Regions from separate parts of the Arthrobacter alpinus genome, predicted to be linked through region 4. Evidence: riboswitches for the same ligand, from Rfam matches in the RefSeq annotation. Region 4 holds a riboswitch; each other region holds the start of a gene.
What was found. Region 4 has a riboswitch for thiamine pyrophosphate ahead of thiO (glycine oxidase ThiO). Riboswitches for the same ligand answer to the same signal wherever they lie in the genome.
Positions count from the first base shown of each region.

Region 1: it holds a riboswitch for thiamine pyrophosphate, as region 4 does, so the genes downstream of both, AOC05_RS14540 (ECF transporter S component) here and thiO (glycine oxidase ThiO) in region 4, are expected to answer to the same signal.
Region 2: it holds a riboswitch for thiamine pyrophosphate, as region 4 does, so the genes downstream of both, AOC05_RS08000 (bifunctional hydroxymethylpyrimidine kinase/phosphomethylpyrimidine kinase) here and thiO (glycine oxidase ThiO) in region 4, are expected to answer to the same signal.
Region 3: it holds a riboswitch for thiamine pyrophosphate, as region 4 does, so the genes downstream of both, AOC05_RS12180 (3-oxoacyl-ACP reductase) here and thiO (glycine oxidase ThiO) in region 4, are expected to answer to the same signal.

Region 1 covers NZ_CP012677.1:3,203,660-3,208,604, reverse strand. Annotated here, with positions in the region: gene AOC05_RS14565 (Na+/H+ antiporter subunit D) at 1-943, shown strand, start outside; gene AOC05_RS14560 (Na+/H+ antiporter subunit E) at 940-1,518, shown strand; gene AOC05_RS14555 (monovalent cation/H+ antiporter complex subunit F) at 1,515-1,790, shown strand; gene mnhG (monovalent cation/H(+) antiporter subunit G) at 1,787-2,158, shown strand; gene AOC05_RS14545 (DUF4235 domain-containing protein) at 2,168-2,428, opposite strand; TPP riboswitch at 2,574-2,692, shown strand; gene AOC05_RS14540 (ECF transporter S component) at 2,742-3,368, shown strand; gene AOC05_RS14535 (ABC transporter ATP-binding protein) at 3,372-4,945, shown strand, end outside.
Region 2 covers NZ_CP012677.1:1,798,511-1,803,455, forward strand. Annotated here, with positions in the region: gene AOC05_RS08000 (bifunctional hydroxymethylpyrimidine kinase/phosphomethylpyrimidine kinase) at 1-1,238, opposite strand, end outside; TPP riboswitch at 1,229-1,327, opposite strand; gene AOC05_RS08005 (Rne/Rng family ribonuclease) at 1,438-4,761, opposite strand.
Region 3 covers NZ_CP012677.1:2,700,701-2,705,645, reverse strand. Annotated here, with positions in the region: gene AOC05_RS12195 (malonic semialdehyde reductase) at 1-494, opposite strand, end outside; gene AOC05_RS12190 (MFS transporter) at 616-2,025, shown strand; gene AOC05_RS12185 (ATP-binding protein) at 2,242-3,537, shown strand; TPP riboswitch at 3,587-3,680, shown strand; gene AOC05_RS12180 (3-oxoacyl-ACP reductase) at 3,747-4,511, shown strand; gene AOC05_RS19475 (hypothetical protein) at 4,648-4,809, shown strand; gene AOC05_RS12175 (TetR family transcriptional regulator) at 4,859-4,945, opposite strand, start outside.
Region 4 covers NZ_CP012677.1:2,587,575-2,592,519, reverse strand. Annotated here, with positions in the region: gene AOC05_RS11665 (ABC transporter ATP-binding protein) at 1-572, shown strand, start outside; gene AOC05_RS11660 (alkaline phosphatase family protein) at 711-1,139, shown strand; gene AOC05_RS11655 (FUSC family protein) at 1,400-1,954, opposite strand; gene AOC05_RS20820 (WHG domain-containing protein) at 2,011-2,313, shown strand; gene AOC05_RS20355 (TetR-like C-terminal domain-containing protein) at 2,210-2,428, shown strand; gene AOC05_RS11645 (DinB family protein) at 2,501-2,995, shown strand; gene thiE (thiamine phosphate synthase) at 3,019-3,723, opposite strand; TPP riboswitch at 3,738-3,861, shown strand; gene thiO (glycine oxidase ThiO) at 3,856-4,945, shown strand, end outside.

The DNA of each region.
Region 1 (4,945 bases), 620 kb from region 4:
GCTGTCCTTCTGGCTGCCCGACTCCTACCCGACAGCCCCGGCCCCGGTGACCGCGGTGTTTGCCGGCCTGCTCACCAAGGTGGGCGTGTATGCGATCATCCGCACCGAAACCCTGTTGTTCCCCACCGATGATTTTAACGACGTACTGCTCTGGGTGGCGTTGCTGACCATGCTTGTGGGCATCCTGGGCGCCTTGGCCCAGACGGACATTAAACGAATGCTCTCCTTCACCCTGGTGAGCCACATCGGGTACATGATCTTCGGCGTCGCCCTGTCCTCCGTGCTGGGGCTGGCCGCCACCATTTTCTACGTCATCCACCACATCACCATCCAAACCAGCTTGTTCATGGTGACCGGCCTCATTGAACGCCGCGGCGGGACCTCGGCCATCACGCGGCTGGGCGGCCTGGCCAAACTCTCACCTATCCTGGCCGTGCTGTATTTCATCCCCGCCATGAACCTGGCCGGCATCCCGCCATTCTCCGGGTTCCTGGGCAAGCTGGGGTTGCTGCAGGCCGGTGTCGCCAACGGCTCACCGCTAGCCTATGCGCTGGTGGTGGGCGGGGTGGTGGCCAGCTTGCTGACCCTGCTGGTTATGGCACGCGTCTGGAACCGGGTGTTTTGGCGCAGCACCGCCGACGCCGAGAATCCAGACCCCGTGCTGCTTGCCTCCGCGCCGGTTGCTGCCGGGGGGCGCAGCATGAGCGCGTTGCGGACCAGCAAGCACGTTAACGCCACGGAGGGACGGTTTGCCGGCGAGAACGAGATACCCATCCTGCCCAAGATGATGGTGTATTCCACCATGGGGTTGGTGGCGCTGGGGCTTGCCATGAGCGTTTTTGCCGGCCCCTTGTTCGAGTTCAGTCAACAAGCCGCCGAGGGCATGTTGGCCCGCACCCCGTATATTGAGGCTGTTTTGGGCAGTGGGGTGGGCGCACCATGAGTACCAAGGTGAAAGAGGGAAAGCGGGGCGTGTGGCAAAAGGTGCCCCTGCTCATCTGGATGGTCTTTGTGTGGGGTGCGCTCTGGCAGGATTTCAGCCTGGGTAACCTGGTCTTTGGTGCCTTGATCGCTTTTGGGGTGTCCAAAGCGTTTTATCTGCCGCCCGTTGAACTGACGGGCCGCTTCAACGTGTTCCGGGCGCTCGTCTTTACGCTGCGCTTCCTTGGTGAGGTGACGGTGGCCAGTGTGCAGGTGCTCTACTTGGCCGTGGTGCGCGGGCCAGCCATCCGCAATGCTGTTATCGCCGTACCCCTGCGCAGCAAATCGGATTTTTTGATGACAGCCACCGGCCACGTGCTGTCCTTGATTCCAGGGTCCTTGGTGGTGGAGGTCGATCGCGGCACCTCCACCTTGTACGTGCATGCACTCAACGTCTCCACGCCCGAGGGCGTGACGAAGGCTCGTGCCGAAATCCAGGAGATCGAGGCCAGGCTCATTCGTGTCATGGGAAGCCGTGAAGAACTGGCGGCACTCAAAGCAGAGACGGCCCCGCCGTCACCTAGGGAGGCGCCATGACAGGCCTGCAAATTGTAGTGGTGATGGTCGCCGTCGTACTTTCACTGGCGGCAGCCGGGACCATTTACCGGATTGCGGCGGGGCCTTCCCTGCTGGACCGTGTGATTGCCGCAGATGTGCTGCTGGCAATTTTTGGCGCCTCACTGGCCACGGAGATGGCACTGAACCGGCACGCCGACAACCTTGCACTGCTGGTGGTTCTTAGCGTGATCGGCTTCATCGGCTCGGTCACCGTGGCCAGGTTTGTGGCCCATAAGAAGGAGGACGCATGAGCGTTGATGGCCTGATCAATGTGCTGACGGCGATTTGCCTGCTGGGCGGGGCCCTGATGAGCCTGGCCGCGGCCATTGGCCTGATGCGGTTCCCTGACCTGATGAGCCGGATGCACGCCGCCACCAAGCCGCAGGTGCTGGGTTTGTTCTTGATGCTGGCGGCCGTGGGCCTGCAGATCCGGGCGTGGTCGCTGGTTCCGATCTTGCTGGTGGCGTGGCTGTTTCAGCTGCTCACGGTTCCTGTGTCGGCCCATATGGTGGGCCGTGCCGGGTACCGGACCAAGCACCGGCGCCCCGAACTGCTCAGCGCCGACGAGCTCAACGAGGTGGTTGAGGCCGTTCGCGAGGACACCCAACCCGGCAATTAGGGAACCGGACTAGACCTCTTCGGGGTGGCTGTTGAAGCGGGCGATGGCCTTTTGTGTGGTGCGCCCGGCAATGACCTGGATGATGGCCGCCACAGCAGAGGACACCAGTGCAAACGTCAGGGCCGAGCGGAGGCTGTTCTCCAGGTCACCGCCGTCCTTGGGCGGCTTGTTCCCGGTGCTTTTCTCCCAAACGGTATCTACGATCTTGCTGGCCGCAAATCCTGCGCCCAGGCTGATGCCGGTGCTCAGCAGTTTGAATACGATATTCATATATGTCTCCTTGAACCGTGGGTGGGACTAATCCGCCCCGCACTGCGTTGTTGAAGCTAGTTTAGTGTGCGCCCGCGGCTCGCCGTCATAACGGCGTCGTAAAGGGGCGCCCGCGCCGCCATGCGCGTAAGCTGATATGAGCAATTCAACACGACAGGGGAGCGTCTACCCGCTAATGGGTACTGGCGCTGAGAGTGCGGTTCGCCGCAGACCCTCGAACCTGCTCCGGTTAGTACCGGCGAAGGGAGTCGAGTTCTCTTCGGTTGCGCGGAAATACCGTAGCAGCTGCCCCTCCTGAAAAGGAGGAATCTTTATGAGCAAGTCAGCAGCGGGCAATCCCGCAAACCCCAAGGCAGCTGCCAAGAGTACGTGGCGCGTGGTGGACATTGTGGTGGCATCGGTTTTGGCCGTGGCCGTGGGTGTCATCTTTTGGCTGTGGTCCGCCGGCTACGGCCTGATCAGCGCCTTGACCGTCGCGTTTCCGCCCCTTGTGGCACTCTACGGCGGCGGCTGGCTCATAGCCGGCGTGCTGGGTGCCTTAGTGATCCGCAAACCGGGTGCCGCACTGTACTGCGAGCTGGTGGCGGCCACCGTGGAGGGCCTGCTGGGCACCCACTTTGGCTTCACCGTCCTGCTGTCGGGACTGGTTCAGGGCCTGGGCGCGGAAGCCATCTTTGCCCTGTTCCGGTACCGCAAATTCACGCTGCCGGTGGCCCTGCTTGCGGGCGCGCTATCAGGGGTGGCGCTCGGGCTCAACGACAGCCTGATCTCCAACGTGGCCTGGGCGTTCGAGTGGAAGGCCTTGTATGTGGTGCTGGCCGCCGTCTCAGGTGCCGTCATCGCCGGCCTTTTGTCCTGGCTGGCCGTGCGCGGACTGGCACGCACCGGTGCGCTGGCCAATCTACCCTCGCGCGGGGCCGCCGCCGAATCGGTGGTGTAGGCCGTGACTGCGCAAGGATCCGGTGCGCAAGGGCGCGGCGTTGCCCCGGCGCGGATCAGCGCCAAGGGGTGGGGGTGGCAGCATTCGGGGCGCGCCGCCAAGGCAATCCATGACCTTGACCTGGAGATAGCACCCGGGGAACGAGTGCTGTTGCTGGGTCCCTCCGGAGCCGGAAAGTCCACGCTTCTGCACGCCCTTGCCGGCGTCTTGGGCGTCGATGAGGACGCCGACGAGTTTGGCACCCTGCTCATTGATGGGGCGCCGGTGGCGCAGGCCCGCGGTCGGACCGGGCTCATGCAACAGGATCCGGATGCGCAGGTGGTGCTGTCCCGCGTAGGCGACGACGTGGCCTTCGGTGCGGAGAACCTGTCCGTGCCTCGGGAGGAAATCTGGCGCCGGGTCCCTGCCGCGCTGGAGGCAGTGGGCTTGGCGCTGCCGCTGGATCACCCCACATCGGCGCTTTCGGGCGGACAAAAGCAACGCTTGGGCCTGGCGGGTATGCTGGCCATGCGCCCGGGCCTGCTGCTGTTGGATGAGCCCACCGCCAACCTGGACCCCGCAGGAGTGGTGGATGTGCGCGACGCCGTCTGCCGCAGCCTTGCCGAAACCGGTGCCACCCTGGTGGTGGTGGAGCACAGGGTACCGGTGTGGCTGGATGTGGTGGACAGGATCGTGGTGCTGGCTCCCAGTGCCGCGGGGGAGCCCGGAGGCGTGCTGTTCGACGGTCCGCCGGCCACCGTGCTGGCCCAGGGCGCCCGCCTGCTTGCCGACGCAGGCGTGTGGGTTCCGGGGCATGTGCCGGCCGTTCGCCAGCGCACCGGGTCCGGGTCTGGAGGGCACCACCACGACGCCGGCTCGCAGCTGTTGCTGGAAGCTGCGGATCTCGGCGTCTCCCGAAGCAAAAACCGGCGCCGGCACCCGGCCGTGCCAGCCGCCGTCGTTCCCTCCGTGCGCCTCTACGCGGGGCGGGCGCTGAGCGTGACGGGCCCCAACGGGGTGGGAAAATCCACGCTGGCACTGACCCTGGCCGGGTTGCTGCCCCCTGCAAGCGGCAGTTTGGTGGCGACGGAAGCCCTGGCGCGTGGGGCGGGAAGCTCGCCGTTGACGTGGCGTGGACGGGAACTCATCAGCCGGATCGGGACCGTTTTTCAGGAACCGGAGCACCAGTTTGTGACCGGAAGTGTCCGTGAAGAGCTGCTCTTTGCTCCCCGGTTGTTGGGCCGGGGAGGTGAAAAGGTTCAGGAGTTACTGTCCCGGCTGCGGCTGGAACACCTGGCCGACGCCAACCCGTTTACGCTCTCCGGCGGGGAGAAGCGCCGCTTGTCCGTGGCCACGGTGCTTGCGGCGAGCCCGCAAATCCTGATACTGGACGAGCCGACCTTTGGCCAGGACGCCAACACGTGGGCGGAACTGGCGTCATTGCTGACCGAGCTGCTAGATGCCGGGACCGCCGTGCTGTCGGTGACGCACGACGCCCTCTTCACGCAGCTTCTGGGCGGAGACCGGCTGGTACTTGGCGATCCCGCACCAGAAGCTGCGTCTGCACCCACATCTGCACCACAGTCTGCACCAGCGCC
Region 2 (4,945 bases), 790 kb from region 4:
AGCACCGCTGCCACCACTTCCCCATAGCTGCCGCTGAAGGCCGCCGCTGCCAGATGGTCAACGTAGTGCTTAGTCACAGGCCCCATCAGGTGCTTGTGCGGGTTTTTGGACAACCACACCTTGTGCAGTTCCAGCTCTACCGCGAGGCAATTTTGTGCGCCCTGAGCCCAAAAGCGTTGCTCCTCCTCGGTGGGAGCGAGGGCGCTGGCATGGGCCAGGACACGCGAATATGCGCCAAGGTAGAGCGCGTCCTGGACCAGATAGTAGCCAAAGTGTTCGCGCGGCAGCGTCCCCGCGAGTAGTTCCTTGATGAAATCGAGTTCAAAGATGGCCGCCCGCTGCCCGGAAATCTCGGCCCACAGGCTGGCACTGAACTCGCCACCCTGAGGCGCCGCGGTCGCCCACAGCGCATGAAAGTGATTCAGTGGGCCCCTGCCCTGCCCAACATTTAGTTCGCCGGAGGCCTGTAACGCTTGCGTCAGCCAGGCCTTGGCCTTCCCCACGCTTGCGGACCATTCCCCGGTTTGCGCCTGCAACGTGGCCACGGCAGCCGAGAGCGTGCACCCTGTGCCATGTGTGTTGGCAGTGTCCACCCGTGCCGCGGTGAATTCAACCAGCGAACCGTCCGGGGCAATGAGCGCGTCCGGGCAAACATCCGAGGCAAGGTGCCCACCCTTGACCAACACCTGGACGTTCCTGGCCGCGGCCAATATTTTGCCTTGATGGAGGGCTTCCTCCCACGTGCGGGCTTCCGGCTCGCTCACCAACACTGCCAGCTCGGGCAGGTTGGGTGTGACCAGGTGTGTGTGGGCCAACAGCTCGAGGAGAGCCTCCCTAGCCTCTCCTGAAATCAGCGAATCCCCGCTGCTTGCCACCATGACCGGGTCAAGGACCACCACGGCAGGCCGGGTTTCCTCCAGCCAGTCCCCTACAGCCCTGATCACCTCCGCATTGGCCAGCATGCCGATCTTGACGCTGTCAATGGCGATGTCCTCGCTGAGTGCTTCCAACTGCTGCATGAGGAAGTCCACGGGTGGGATGTGAACGCTGCGCACACCCTGCGTGTTTTGCGCCGTCAACGCCGTGATTACGGTCATTGCGTACCCGCCATGGGCACTGATGGCCTTGATGTCCGCCTGGATGCCGGCGCCTCCGGAAGGGTCGGAGCCGGCAATGCTCAGCACTCGCGGATGGTCGGGACGGCCCTGGAAAGGTGTGGTTAAAGTGTCGTACGTCAAAAGGACATCCCTTCGCCGGTATTAACCGGGCAGGTTCAACGGGTCTTTTCTCAGCCGGACCGATTGTCTAGGCACCCCGTGTCGATCTCCACCCTAGCCTTCCGCCGCCCACTTAAAAAACCAGGTACCAGAAGCTGCCTTCCGTCAACTGAACCACGTTGCTGGAAAGGCGTTTCTGGTACCTGGTGCCGACGTTCGGCTAGAGTTCGGAGGCTGGAACCCCGACACCGAGCATGATGATGGGCGCCGCGTCCTTCTTGCTCGCCACGGCCGGCGTTGGTACGACGGCGGCGGCGCTGCTGTGCTGGGCCGGGCCATGCCCTGCTGTGGCACCGTCAGAGGTTTCCACTTTCATGTCTGCTCCGCCCTGGGCGCTTCTGGCGCTTCGGTTCCGGCGTCCACGCCGTGAGCGCTGGCGGTTATCCGCGTGGGCCTGATCAGGGGCTCCCCCATGGCTTTCCGACAGCTGGTCAAGGGCAACGGCGAGTTCGGCCAGCTGCTCGGCATGGTCTGTGTCGGTGGCGGTGTCGTGGTGGTGTCCGCGCGGCAGTTCAATGGCTTCCCCGGCAAGTGTCAACGTGGCGGTGTCAACGACGCTGGCTGTCAGGGGCTGCGCCGGGGCAGGCTCGGCGTCGTGGTGCGCCGCGGCCGCTGCTGCTGCAATGTTTGCTAGGGCCGCACGGGCCTCGGTTGCCTTGTGTGCCTTCTGCGCTTCAGCAGCCTCGTCAACGACAGGTACGTGAGGCACATGGGTCTGCTCCGCTTCGGTCGCCATGTCCTGCTCGCCGTCGTGGCCCGGCTGTGAACGGTTGCGGTTGCGCTTGCGTTCGCTTCGGGTGGAGCGGTTGGCCATGCGTTCGCCGTCACGGCCCTCACTTTTGACCACATGCGCCTGCTGCGCCACGTGCGCCTGGTGCGACTCAGCGGCAACAGTGTGGACGCGGCGGTGCTCAACAGGGATCTCATGGGTGACCATGCCGCGTCCGGCACAGGCCTCACACTGCTCACCAAAGACTTCCAGCAGGCCGGTGCCCATGCGCTTGCGCGTCATCTGGACCAGGCCAAGGCTGGTCACCTCGGCCACCTGGTGCTTGGTCCGGTCGCGGCCCAGGCACTCCACCATGCGGCGCAGCACCAGGTCGCGGTTGGATTCCAGGACCATGTCGATGAAGTCGATGACGATGATGCCGCCAATGTCGCGCAGGCGCAGCTGGCGGACCACTTCCTCGGCAGCTTCCAGGTTGTTCTTGGTGACGGTCTCTTCCAGGTTGCCACCTGTCCCGGTGAACTTGCCTGTGTTGACGTCAACCACTGTCATGGCCTCGGTCCGATCAATCACCAAGGAGCCGCCCGAGGGCAAGAACACCTTGCGCTCAAGAGCCTTGGAGATCTGTTCGTCAATGCGGTGGGCCGCAAAAATGTCATCGGGCTTGCTCCACTTTTCCAGGCGGTCCAACAGGTCCGGGGCCACGTAGGTCACGTAGGCCTCAATGGTGTCCCATGCCTCCTCACCGGAGACGATCAGCTTGGTGAAGTCCTCATTGAAGACGTCACGAACCACCTTGATGGTCAGGTCCGGTTCACCGTAGAGCATTTCCGGGGCCGGCGTCTTGTGGCCGGTGGCACGGGTGTTGATGCCTTCCCACTGGGCCCGCAGCCGGTTGATGTCGTTGGTCAGTTCCTCTTCGCTGGCGCCCTCGGCAGCCGTGCGCACAATGACGCCGGCGTTTTCTGGCAGGTGGTCCTTCAGGACGCGTTTGAGGCGGTTGCGTTCGACGTCGGGCAGTTTGCGCGAGATTCCGGTCATGGAACCCCCCGGGACGAATACCAGGTACCGTCCGGGCAAGGAGATCTGGCTGGTCAGGCGGGCACCCTTGTGACCCACGGGGTCCTTGGAGACCTGCACCAGCACCGTGTCCCCTGATTTCAGTGCGTTTTCAATGCGGCGCGGCTGACCGTTGAGGTTGGCGCCGTCCCAGTCGACCTCGCCGGCGTACAGCACGGCATTGCGGCCGCGCCCAATGTCGACGAACGCAGCCTCCATGCTGGGCAGCACGTTCTGGACCTTGCCGAGGTAGACGTTGCCAATCAGGGAGTCCTGCTGGGTTTTGGAGACGAAGTGCTCGGCCAGGATGCCGTCTTCCAGGACCCCGATCTGGATGCGCTCGTCGTTTTGGCGCACCACCATGACCCTGTCTACAGATTCGCGGCGGGCTAAGAACTCCGCTTCGGTGATGACGGTGCGACGACGGCCGGAGTCGCGTGAGTCGCGGCGGCGTTGCTTCTTCGCTTCCAGCCGGGTGGAGCCGCGCAGGCTCGTGACCCGGTCGCTGGAGGTACTGGTTTCACCCGGCGTGCGGGGGGCCCGGACCTTGGTGACGGTGTTGGGCGGGTCCTCGTCCGTGCCACCGCTGAGTTCCAGGTCAGCTTCGCCACGGCGGCGGCGACGACGACGACGCGATGTCACGCCGTCGTCGTCGCTGTCCTCGCCGTCCTCGCCATGGGCGGCGTTGGCAATGGCGTCGCCTGACTCCGATGCTGTGCTGGAACTGCGGCGGTTGCGGTTGCGCCCACGGCCACGGCGGCCATCGGCGGACTCGTCAGCATCTGTTGCGTCATGGACGTCGGCGTCGCCGTCCGCATGGGCAGCAACCGTGGCGGGGACAACCACGCTGAGGTCCGGGGCCAGGAACAAGGCGGACATACCGGCGCTCGGGGACAGGAACAGAGACTCGGTGGCGCTTGGCGCGGCTTCTTCCTCGGTGGGCGCGGCGGCATGAGCTGCGGGCGCCTCGACAGGGGTTTCGACAGGAGTTTCGGCCGGGGCTTGGGCCGGGGCTACCTTCACTGCCGGCTTGCGACGGCTGCGGGTGGTTTTTGCTTCGGACACGGCTTCCTCGCCGGCCAGCTGTGCGGGCGCTTGAACAACGGCGGCCTCCACAGAATCCGCCTCGGTTGCGGGCTCGGTCTTCTTGACCGCACGCCTGCGTACGGCGGCCTTCTTGGCGGGGGCCTGGGCAGCCTTGGCGGGGGCCTGGGCAGCGGGCACCTCTGAGGCGGCCGCCAGTTCCAGCTCCCCCAGCGCTTCCTGGGCAACGGATTCCTGCGCCACGGATTCCGCAGCGGTGCTGGCCAGGGGACTCGCCACAGGAGCGCTGGCCTGGGGCGCCGTGACGGGTGCCGTGGCGCGGCGGCGAGGCGCCTTCTTCGCGGGGGCAGCCACGGCAACAACCTCAACGGCGGGCGCGGCCACCTCGACGGCGGGGGCCTGGACGGTGGCATCGATGAGGCCGTCGAGCAGGCTCGGCTCCGCCTCAATCTTCTTAGCACGGCTGCGGCGCACGGGCGCCTTCTTCACAGGGGCCTCGGCGGCAGGCGCAGCTTCGGCCAGTTCTTGCACAGTCGCGGTGACGGCCTCAACGCTAGCGGAGGGGGAGGTGACCTTCGCGGTGGCCCTGCGGCTGCGCTTGGCCTTCACAGGGGCTTCCGCCGTTGTTGCTTCCACTGATTCTTCATTAACCATTGCGGCATTACTTTCGCGCCATGAAAACATCCCCACATCGGATGCCTTCATAGCAGATGTGTCAACACCCGCAGGCGCTGACGGAAGTCGTCTGATTTCCCCTTAGGCGGCACCAACTCCTGGGTGCTGCAAGCTCTAAGAAGCCGCTGGCCCGCCGCATCCGCAGCATTCTGCGTGAAAACCG
Region 3 (4,945 bases), 110 kb from region 4:
GAGGCGTCAAAGCCGCCCATGGGTCCGGCTGCCAGGCCTGCGGCACGGGCTGCCATGATAAAGAATCCGGCCTGGATGTGTGCGTTGTTGGCCGCCATGCCCTGGCGCAGGGCATGGTTGGCGGCAAAAGTGGGAATCATGCCGGCGGCGTGCGGTGCCGTGGTGGGCATCAGTTCGTGCCAGTCGGTGTCGTAGCTGAGCACGGCAACCAGGGGGGCCGTGAGCGTCTTGGCCTGGTTGCCCTCGGACATGTGCGCCACCAGACGTGCGCGGGCTTCGGCGGAGCGGATCCAGGAAATGCGCAGCGGCTGGGTGTTCATGGCCGTCGGGGCCATCCGGGTCAGGGCGTAGATGGCTTGCAGCGTCTGCTCGCTGATCTCGCCGTCTGCCCAGCTATTGGCGGTGCGCGCCTCAAGGAACAACACGTCGGTTGCCTGTGCATCCAGGATCAATTCATCCTGCACGTTGATTTCCTGCGCGATGTCAATGCTCACGGGTCCGGCTTTCTGTTTCGAAGAAGGTGTTCGTGGATGGATAGCGTGGAAATGGTGTGAATTGTTTCCACATGGCTGTATGAGTTGTGTCACTTGTCGTCTGGGTGGCTACGCTTGGCCGGTGAGCAGAACCCGTACGACGCCGGCCGTGGCCCCGTCCTTCAGCCGCGTCCTTGCGCTGTTGGTTGCCGGGACGTACTTCATGGAAATCCTCGACGGGACCATCATCGCCACCGCGGCGGCAGGCATTGCCGACGATCTCGGCGTCCGGCCCGTGGACATCAACCTGGCCATGACCAGTTATCTGATCACGCTGGCCGTGGGCATCCCCATCAGCGGCTGGCTGGCAGAACGCTACGGGGCCCGTCGGGTGTTTACCGCAGCCATCGCCATCTTCACCGTGGCTTCCCTTTTGTGCGCACTGAGCCCCAACCTCGCCTTTCTGTGTGGCGCCCGCATGCTCCAGGGCCTGGGCGGGGCATTAATGGTGCCGGTGGGCCGGCTGGTGGTGCTCCGGGATGCGGACCGAAAGGAATTCCTGGAAGCCATCGCCTACCTGACCTGGCCGGCCTTGATCGCACCGGTGATTGCCCCGGCACTGGGCGGGCTGCTCACCACTTACGCCAGCTGGCACTGGATCTTTCTCATCAACGTCCCCCTGGGCATCATCGCCTTTATGGTGGCCCTGCGTGTGGTGCCGAACATCAGGGCGCACAAGCTTCCCCCGCCGGACTGGACAGGATTTATCCTCTGCGGCGTTTCCTTGGCCGCTTTGGTGATTGTGCTGGAACTGGTGGGCTCGGTACCCGCGCCCTGGGCCGGCGTCGTGCTGTGGCTGCTGCTGGCTCTGGGCGCCGGTGCGGGCGCATTGTGGTGGTTCAAGCGCTCCCGCCACCCGCTGCTGGACCTGCGTGCCCTGGGCATCCGCACCTTTCGCGTAGGAAACGGCGGCGGCGCCCTGTACCGCCTGGTGATCAACGCCGTGCCGTTCCTGCTGCCGCTGATGTTCATGCTCGGTTTTGGCTGGAACGCGTTTGGGGCCGGGCTGATGACCATGGCCATGTTTGCCGGGAACGTGCTGATCAAGCCGGCCACGTCTGCGCTCATCCGCCGCTTTGGGTTCCAGAAGGTGCTGCTGCTCAGCAATGCCGGCGGCGCCCTGGTCCTGGGCGCCTGTGCGTTGCTGGGGCCGGCCACACCGCTGCCGGTCATTGCCGCCGTGCTGTTTGCCAGCGGTGTGCTGCGTTCCATCGGGTTCAGCGCCTACAACACGCTGCAGTTTGCCGATGTGCCGCAGGCGCGCATGGCCGGGGCCAACACGCTCTCCTCCACCATTGCCCAAATCGCCACCTGCCTGGGCGTGGCCGTGGGCGCGTTGATCCTGCGCGCGTCCGAGTCGCTGCTGGGCGGTGCGCCGCCGGTGACCGCCTACCAGTGGACGTTCGCCGTGCTGGGTTTGCTCATGCTGTACCCGGTGGTCGAGGCGGCCCTGTTGACGCGCGACGCCGGCGAAGCGGTACGGGTCCGGTAACTCTCGGCGGATCCGGCGTTTATGCGCAGTGTCCGGGTGAGGTTCTTGCGCCACTGGCCAAGCTGCGCAGGGTGCGACCCCGGGCAGTGCGCATAAAGAATCTATGAGACTGAGCGAACGGCCACTGTGCGGGCTAACACTGCGTGGACAGCTGTCGACGTGGAGCCCCAGCCATGCCATGATGCGAAGCACGGCAACGCAGAGGAGCGCTAAACAATGACGTCATGGAAGATTCGGGACTTTCATTCCCAGGATGTGGAGGGGATCTTGCAACTTTGGCAGTCCCTGCGCGCCACCAAAGTGGAACCGGTCTATGACCTGTCCGAGGTGCTGGCCTCGTGCGAGAAGGACCATGCCGTGGTGGCTGTCCAGGGCGAACAAGTGATTGGCGCTGCGGTGGGGCGCGCCGCCCACGACCAGGGCTGGATCGTGTTTTTGTCCACCCTGCCGGAATTTCGCGGACGCGGGATTGGCACCTCGCTGCTGGCCGCCGTCGAGAACCGCATGGCGGCCCACGGGTTGAACAAGCTCTCTGCACTCATGCCGGAAACGGAGACCCGCGTGGAGGCGTTCACTAACCGGGGCTTCGTGGTGAAAAAGAACCTGCGCTATTTTGAACGCCGCATCCCCGTCCAGCGCGCCGAGCTGGGCGCCTTGGACGAACTGGGCGGACGGTTGCTTCCGCGCGACCTCTGGGACCGGGTGGCAGGTATGACCGCCGAGAAGGAATTGCTGGAACGGCGTCTGGTGCTGCCCCTGGCAGAGCCGGACCTGGCCGACGAATTCGGTGTGGTGCCCCCACGCGCTGTCGTGCTGTTTGGCCCGCCCGGCACCGGCAAGACCACCTTTGCCAAAGCCATGGCGTCCCGCCTGGAATGGCCGTTCGTGGAAGTCTTCCCCTCCCGGTTGGCGGGGGAGCCCGGCGGCCTGGCCGGGGCCCTGCGCCAAACCTTTCTGGACATCGCCGAACTCGAACATGCCGTGGTGTTCATTGACGAGGTTGAGGAGATCGCCTCGCAGCGTTCGGGGGAGCCGCCCTCGCCCATGCAGGGAGTAACTAACGAGCTTCTGAAGATCATTCCGGCATTCCGGGACCAGCCCGGCCGACTGTTGGTATGCGCCACGAACTTCATCCGCTCCCTGGATTCGGCCTTCCTGCGCCACGGCCGTTTTGACTACGTCATTCCCATCGGCCTGCCGGACGACGACGCCCGCACCGCCATGTGGCGCCGGTTTATTCCGGAGACGGTGGTGGAGGAGGTGGATGTGGCCGGGTTGGTCGCGGCCAGCTCCGGGTTCTCCCCGGCGGATATCGAATTTGCCGCCCGCAGCGCCTCGCAGCGGGCCCTGGAAAAGGCCGTGTACGACGACGTCAGCCACGCTCCCGCCGCCGGCCCCCGCGGCCCGGTGACAGCGGACTACCTGGAGACCATTGCCGACACCCGAGCCACCGTCAGCGATGCCGTGGCAGCGGACTTCTTGGAGGATATCGACGCCCTCGCGCGGACGTAACAAACGGGCACTGGGTGCTTCTGGATAAATGGGGTCGGCTAGACTCGCTGGCAGTGACACGGGGTGCCCTTGGCGGGCTGAGAAAGACACCCGTTGAACCTGATCTAGTTAGCACTAGCGAAGGGATGTCCTGCCGGTTTCTTGCGCGCCACCCATGTTAATGGCGCTTTGCCGTGCCCATCTTTTCGCCTAATCCAAGGTGGAGAACCATGCAGTTTCCAGAACAAGTAGTCCTCGTCACCGGTGCCGGCCGCGGACTGGGCGCCCACATCGCCCAGGCGTTCCTGGGCACCGGAGCCCGCGTGGTGGTCAACTACCGCAGCAGTGCAGACGCCGCCGAGGCGCTGGCCGCCAATGCCGGCCCCGGGCGGGCCCTGGCCGTACAGGCCGACGTCACCAACCCGGAGGACGTCGCAGCCCTGTTCGCGGCCGCGGAACGGCACTTTGGTGCTGCCATCACCACTGTGGTGAACAACGCCTTGGCCGACTTTTCCTTCAACGGTGACGCCCGCTCCACCGCCGGCACCATCGCCTGGGCCGACTTTGACGCCCAGTTCTCCGGAAGCGTGCGCGGTGCGCTGAACACCACTCAGGCGGCCCTGCCAGGCATGAAGGCCCACGGCTTTGGCCGAATCGTGAACATTGGCACCAACCTGTTCCAAAACCCCGTAGTGCCGTACCACGACTACACGGCGGCAAAGGCGGCACTGCTGTCCCTGACCCGCACACTCGCCGTGGACCTGGGGCCTGCGAACATCAGCGTGAACATGGTCTCCGGCGGCCTGCTGCGCACCACCGACGCCAGCGCAGCCACGCCCGAGGAGGTCTTTGACTACATCGCCGCGGCAACGCCGCTTCGCCGGGTCACCACGCCGGCCGAACTCGCCGACACCGTGCTGTTCTTCGCCTCGCCGTGGGCCCGGTCGGTGACGGGGCAGAACATCATGGTCGACGGCGGGCTGGTGATGAACTGATACCGGACTTCGCTTTGCGGCAACTACACCTGAACGTGCTCCTGCACGGCTGAGGCCACCACTGCGCCGCCTGGCGGATGCCTGGCTCCCCGATCGCGGAGCTTGGCGACATCGGCTACTACGAGCAGCTGGGACCTTGAGGGACCCGTGCCAGCCCTGGCGCCGGCGTCGGACTTCACAGGGCAGTTATTTCACGACCCTGCGCATCATCGAGACCGAGCAGCCCACGCTGTGCCAGCTTCTGGGCAGGCTCGCTGCCGGCGTCGAGCAGCCCACGGTGGTGGCCACCCCGGAGTAGGTGGCCGATGAAATGCAGCGCTGGTCTGAACAGGGCGGGGCGGACGGTTTCAACCTGATGCCGCCCCTGCAGCCGTGGCCGCCAGCCCGGAGAGGAAGAGCCCCAGACCGAATTCAAAGGAGGCGTCGGTGCCGGT
Region 4 (4,945 bases):
AGTTCCCGCTCCAACTCTCCGGCGGCCGGCAACAGCGTGTGGCCCGGGCCCTGGCACTCGAACCCCGGACGCTGCTCCTCGACGAGCCCCTGTCAGCCCTGGATGCGCAGGTCCGGGTGCAGCTGCCGGAGGAAATTCGCCGGATCCAGACCAGTCCGGAACCACCACGCTTGCTGGTCACCCACGACCAGGAGGAGGCCCTGAGAGTGGCGGACAGGGTGGGTGTCATGCTCAACGGGCGCATAGAACAGCTTGACTCCCCGGAAGACGTGAACCAGCGCCCCCGAACCGCGTTCATCTCGGAGTTCGTTGGCGCCGTCAACAGGATTCAGGCCGTGTGCGACGGCGGAGAGGTAGCCGTGCTGGGACGGCGCGTGGCGATATCCAACATGGACAGGGCCGCGCTGGGCTCCGCCGCGCTGGAGGCTCTGATCAGGCCCGAGGACCTGCAACTGCAGGCGGGTGAGAATGGCGGCGCACTGGTCACCGCCATGGTGCTACGTGGCGTAGCGACAAGTGTCAGCGTCTCACTCTGTGATGCCAGCATGCGGGTGGATATGCCCCCAGCATGAGGGTGCAACGTTTGCCCTGAGCCAGCGCGTGGACGTGGCACCGCGCGGAAGCTCCGTTCTGGTCGATGTTGCACGGGCGGACGCCCTGTCAAGCAATGCAGCAAGCTCCGGAGCCTTGGCCAAAGAGGAGGTCGCCGTATGAAACCCAAGGTCTGCCTGATTGGCATTGACGGACTGCGCCTGAACCTTTCCCGCGGCACGCACAAGATGCCGACCCTTGACGCCGTGATTGGTGAAGGTGTGTTCAACGAACTCACCATGGAAGTCCCCACACTGTCGGGGCCGGGCTGGTCCACGCTGCTGACCGGGGCATCCCACGCCGTACACGGGGTCAAGGACAACCACTTCGTGGGCCACCAGCTTCTGCACTGCCCCGACTTCCTGAGCCGGGCCTACTTTGCGGACCAGTCAACCACCACCATGGTCGCGGCCGGCTGGCCGCCCCTGGCGGATCCCACAGAGACCGGGCCCGTGGTTTGGGAGCGGCGCGAAAAGCAACGGGCCGGACATGGCGTTCGTCTACTTTTGCGACGCCGACGAAGGCCATGTCTACGGCCCACACGCTGATGAATATGTGGCCGCCATGGGGCGGGTGGAAGCCCACCCGGGACGCATCTAGAGCGCCGTCCAACGCCCCGTGGAACGCAGGTCCTTCGTGGCGGCTGCCCGCTTTGGCCGTTCACTGGACCGCTGGCCAGCGGAGCTCGCACCTACCCAGCTTGCCCCCTGCTGCTGGCATGCCGGCCAGGCCAGGCCGTGCAGAAGTGAGGGAAGGGTTGTGGTTGGAGGCGGTCTGGAACCTGCTGAAAAGTTGCCCGGCTGCAACTTCAGCGGGTTGGCAGGTGGTGATGGTCGGTGCGTGAGATGCTGACCGCCGCCACCAGGACCCCTATCACCACGCCCAGCAAAGTGTCCGCCACCCGCGTCATGGCAGCTGCAGGGCCCAGGTGGCTGCCCAGCCCCGTCATGATCAACGCCACGGGTGTCACGGCAATGGTTGTCAACGTGTAGTTCTTGAGCACCAGGAGTTCGGCCAAGACTTGGAAACCGATCACCAGGGCCACTGACGGCCAGAACCCCAAGGACAGGGACAGCAGCCCCACCGCCACCAAGGCGCCGATCACATTGCCGAGCAGCCTTTGGATGCCGCGCTGGACGCTCATGCTGTAGTTCAGTCCTTGCAGTACTGCCACGGAACCCATGGTCGCCCATAGTGGATGCCCCAGCCCAAGTGTCACCGCAACCCCTCCCGACAGGGCCGATGCCGTCGCCATGCGCAGCGCCTGGTGCAGGCTGCTCCGGGAGGCGAACCCCGAGCGGCCCACACCAAGGAAAGTTTCCACCGGTTCGAGTGCCGTGCTGCCGGCCCCTGCAGCAGCCATGGTTGCGCTGGTGCGGCGGATCTTGGCGCAGCTGAGCCTCGTGCCGGGCCAGGGCCCTGGCGGAGCCGGCCTGCTACGGCCTGCTTTTTGGCTCACCTGTTCCGGGCTACCAGGCCCCGGCCGAGCAAACCACGGGTCCTGGAACACGGGTGATTGGCCAGCTGGTGCGCATCTTCCAATGCGCCCACCAGGCGGGAAAACTCTCCCCCCAAAAGGGCCTTGCTGAGCCCTCCAGGGCTGTCCCGTCAGGGGACTTTGCAGCCATTCGGGGGGGGGGAACTGTCGCTGACTCTCGACGATGCCGCGCTGACCCGCGGTGTGCTGGTGTGGGCGGCCCTGTTCGGGGCCGTCAACTTTGAGGTCTTTGGTCAATATGGGGAGGAAACGTTCGGCAACCCGGCGGCACTTTTCGACGCGCAGCTGGACATACTGGCACAAATAGCCGGCTTTGCGGGACAGTGGCAGCATGGATGAAAAAGCCACTCTTCTCGGGTATTTACGAGCCCGCCGCGAGGATTTACTCGCCAAGCTTGACGGACTGGGGGACTGCGACGTCCGCCGCCCCATGACCCCACGGGCACCAGCCTGCTGGGCCTTCTCAAACACGTCAGCAGCGTCCAGCTCGGATACTTTGGCGAGGTCTTCGGGCGGCCAAGTGGCATGGAGGCGCCCTGGATGGCCGACGACGCGCCCCGGGATGCCGACATGTGGGCCACCGCGGCACAGACGCGGGCACAGACCCTTGAGTTTGCCGAGTTTTCCGCTCGGCACAGTGATGAGACCATCGAGCTGCTTCCCCTCGACGCCGTCGGCCAGGTGCCGTGGTGGCCGGCCGAACGGCGTCAGGTGACCGTGCACCAGATTCTGGTGCACATGTGCGTGGAAACGGCCGGTCACGCAGGCCACGCGGACATCATTGGCGAATTGATCGACGGTGCCGTCGGCAACGGCCCGCTGGACCCCAATGTCTCCCGCCGCACACAACAAGAGTGGGCCGCGTACCGTGCCGAACTTGAGGCGGCGACCCGCACGGGTTCCTGAGATCGAACGGGCAGTGCTGGAAACTACCCCAGCGCAGGCAGGCGTGAGCGCAATGCCGCGGCAGCCGCCGTCGGATCCGCAGCCTCGGTGATGGCCCGCACCACCACAATGCGCGAGGCGCCCGCGGCAACCACCGCATCAACGTTGGAAAGGTCCACCCCGCCAATGGCAAACCACGGCTTGGCCGTGTCCAAGGAGGCGGCGTGTTCCACCAGGGACAGCCCCACGGCGGCCCGGCCCGGCTTGGTAGGGGTGGCCCACAGCGGCCCTACACAGAAGTAATCGGCGTCCGGATCGGCAGCAGCCGCGGCCGCCTGGGCGGGGTCGTGGCAGGAAAGCCCCAGCGACACCGAGGGCCCTACAAGTGACCGCGCGGCAGGCAGCGGCAGGTCCTGCTGGCCCACATGAAACACCGGGGCACCTGACAAAACGGCAAGGTCCGCCCTGTCGTTGACGGCCCAGAGTTTGCCACATTCGGACGCCACGGAGCGCAACACGGCCAACAGCTCAAGCTCCTGTGCCGCCTCCAGCGACTTGTCCCGCAGCTGGATGATGTCCACGCCGCCGGCGTAGGCGGCCCGGAGGAAATCGGCAAAGTCGCCCCGTCCCGCGCGGGCATCAGTGCACAGGTATAGGCGGGCATCGGCCACGGCGGACGCCACAGGCGACGCGGCGGGCAGGGCAGAAAAGGTGGGCGTGGCGTCATGGGTGAGGAAGGAACGGCTCATATCTCATAGACTAGTTCAGTACCGCGGGAGCCAGGCATGCTGGCTGAGAGGGCGCCTGATGCGCCGACCGAAATACGCCCAGTGGGCGTGGAACCTGATCCGGCTCGTACCGGCGTAGGGAAGGAGACACAAATGGCACACACAGTGCCGGAAATTATTGCCACCGACGTGGCCGTCATCGGCGGCGGCATCGTCGGCCTGGGCATCGCCTGGGAAGTCCAGCAGGCCGGTCGCAACGTCACCGTCATCGACCCGGCGCCGGCCAGTGGTGCCACCTTCGCAGCCGCCGGGATGCTGGCCCCGGTCAGCGAATTGCACTACCAGGAAGAGGACCTCCTGGAGCTGACACTGGCCTCCAATGCGCGCTGGGACGATTTCATCGCCCCGCTCCTAGCACAGGGCCTGCCGGAGACAGGATTCAGTACGACGCCGACCCTCGTCCTGGGCGCGGACGCTGCGGACCGCGACGCCTTGGCGGACCTCCGCGACGTCCAGCACAAGCACGGGCTCGCCGTGGAGCAGCTGAGCATCAAGGAAGCCCGCGCGCAGGAGCCGATGCTGGGCCCGCACCTTTCTTGCGCGTACCGTGTTGCCCAGGACCACCAGGTCGATCCGCGCGCCGTGGCGGCAGCCATCCGCGCCCGGCTCGCTGCCGTGGCCCGTTCACGCGGTGACAGCGCAGGTGCCGCCATTGGCCAGGCAGCCGTGGGCCTGCTCCACGAAAACGCGGGCAACACGCACTCGCGGGTGACCGGCGTCGTACTGGCGGACGGAACACAAGTCCACGCGCGGGAAGTCATCGTCGCCAACGGTTTGGGGGCGCCTGCACTGGGAGGGCTGCCGGCGGGGCTGGTGTTGCCGCTGCGCCCCGTCTACGGCGACATCCTGAGGCTGCGCGTCCCGGAGCACCTGCGCCCGCTGACCACCGCCACGCTGCGCGGACTTGTCCGGGGGCTGCCGGTTTACATTGTCCCGCGACCAGACGGGACCGTGGTCATTGGCGCCAGCAACCGGGAGGACGGCGCCGCCGGTGTCAGTGCCGGGGGAGTGCACCAGCTGCTACGCGACGCCCAGGTGCTGGTGCCCGCAGTCGCCGAACTGGAACTGCTGGAAACCACCGCCCGCGCCCGCCCGGGTACCCCCGACAACGCACCGCTGCTGGGCCGGGTGGCTGGCGCCGACGGCCGGGACATCCCCGGGCTCGTCATCGCCACCGGATTCT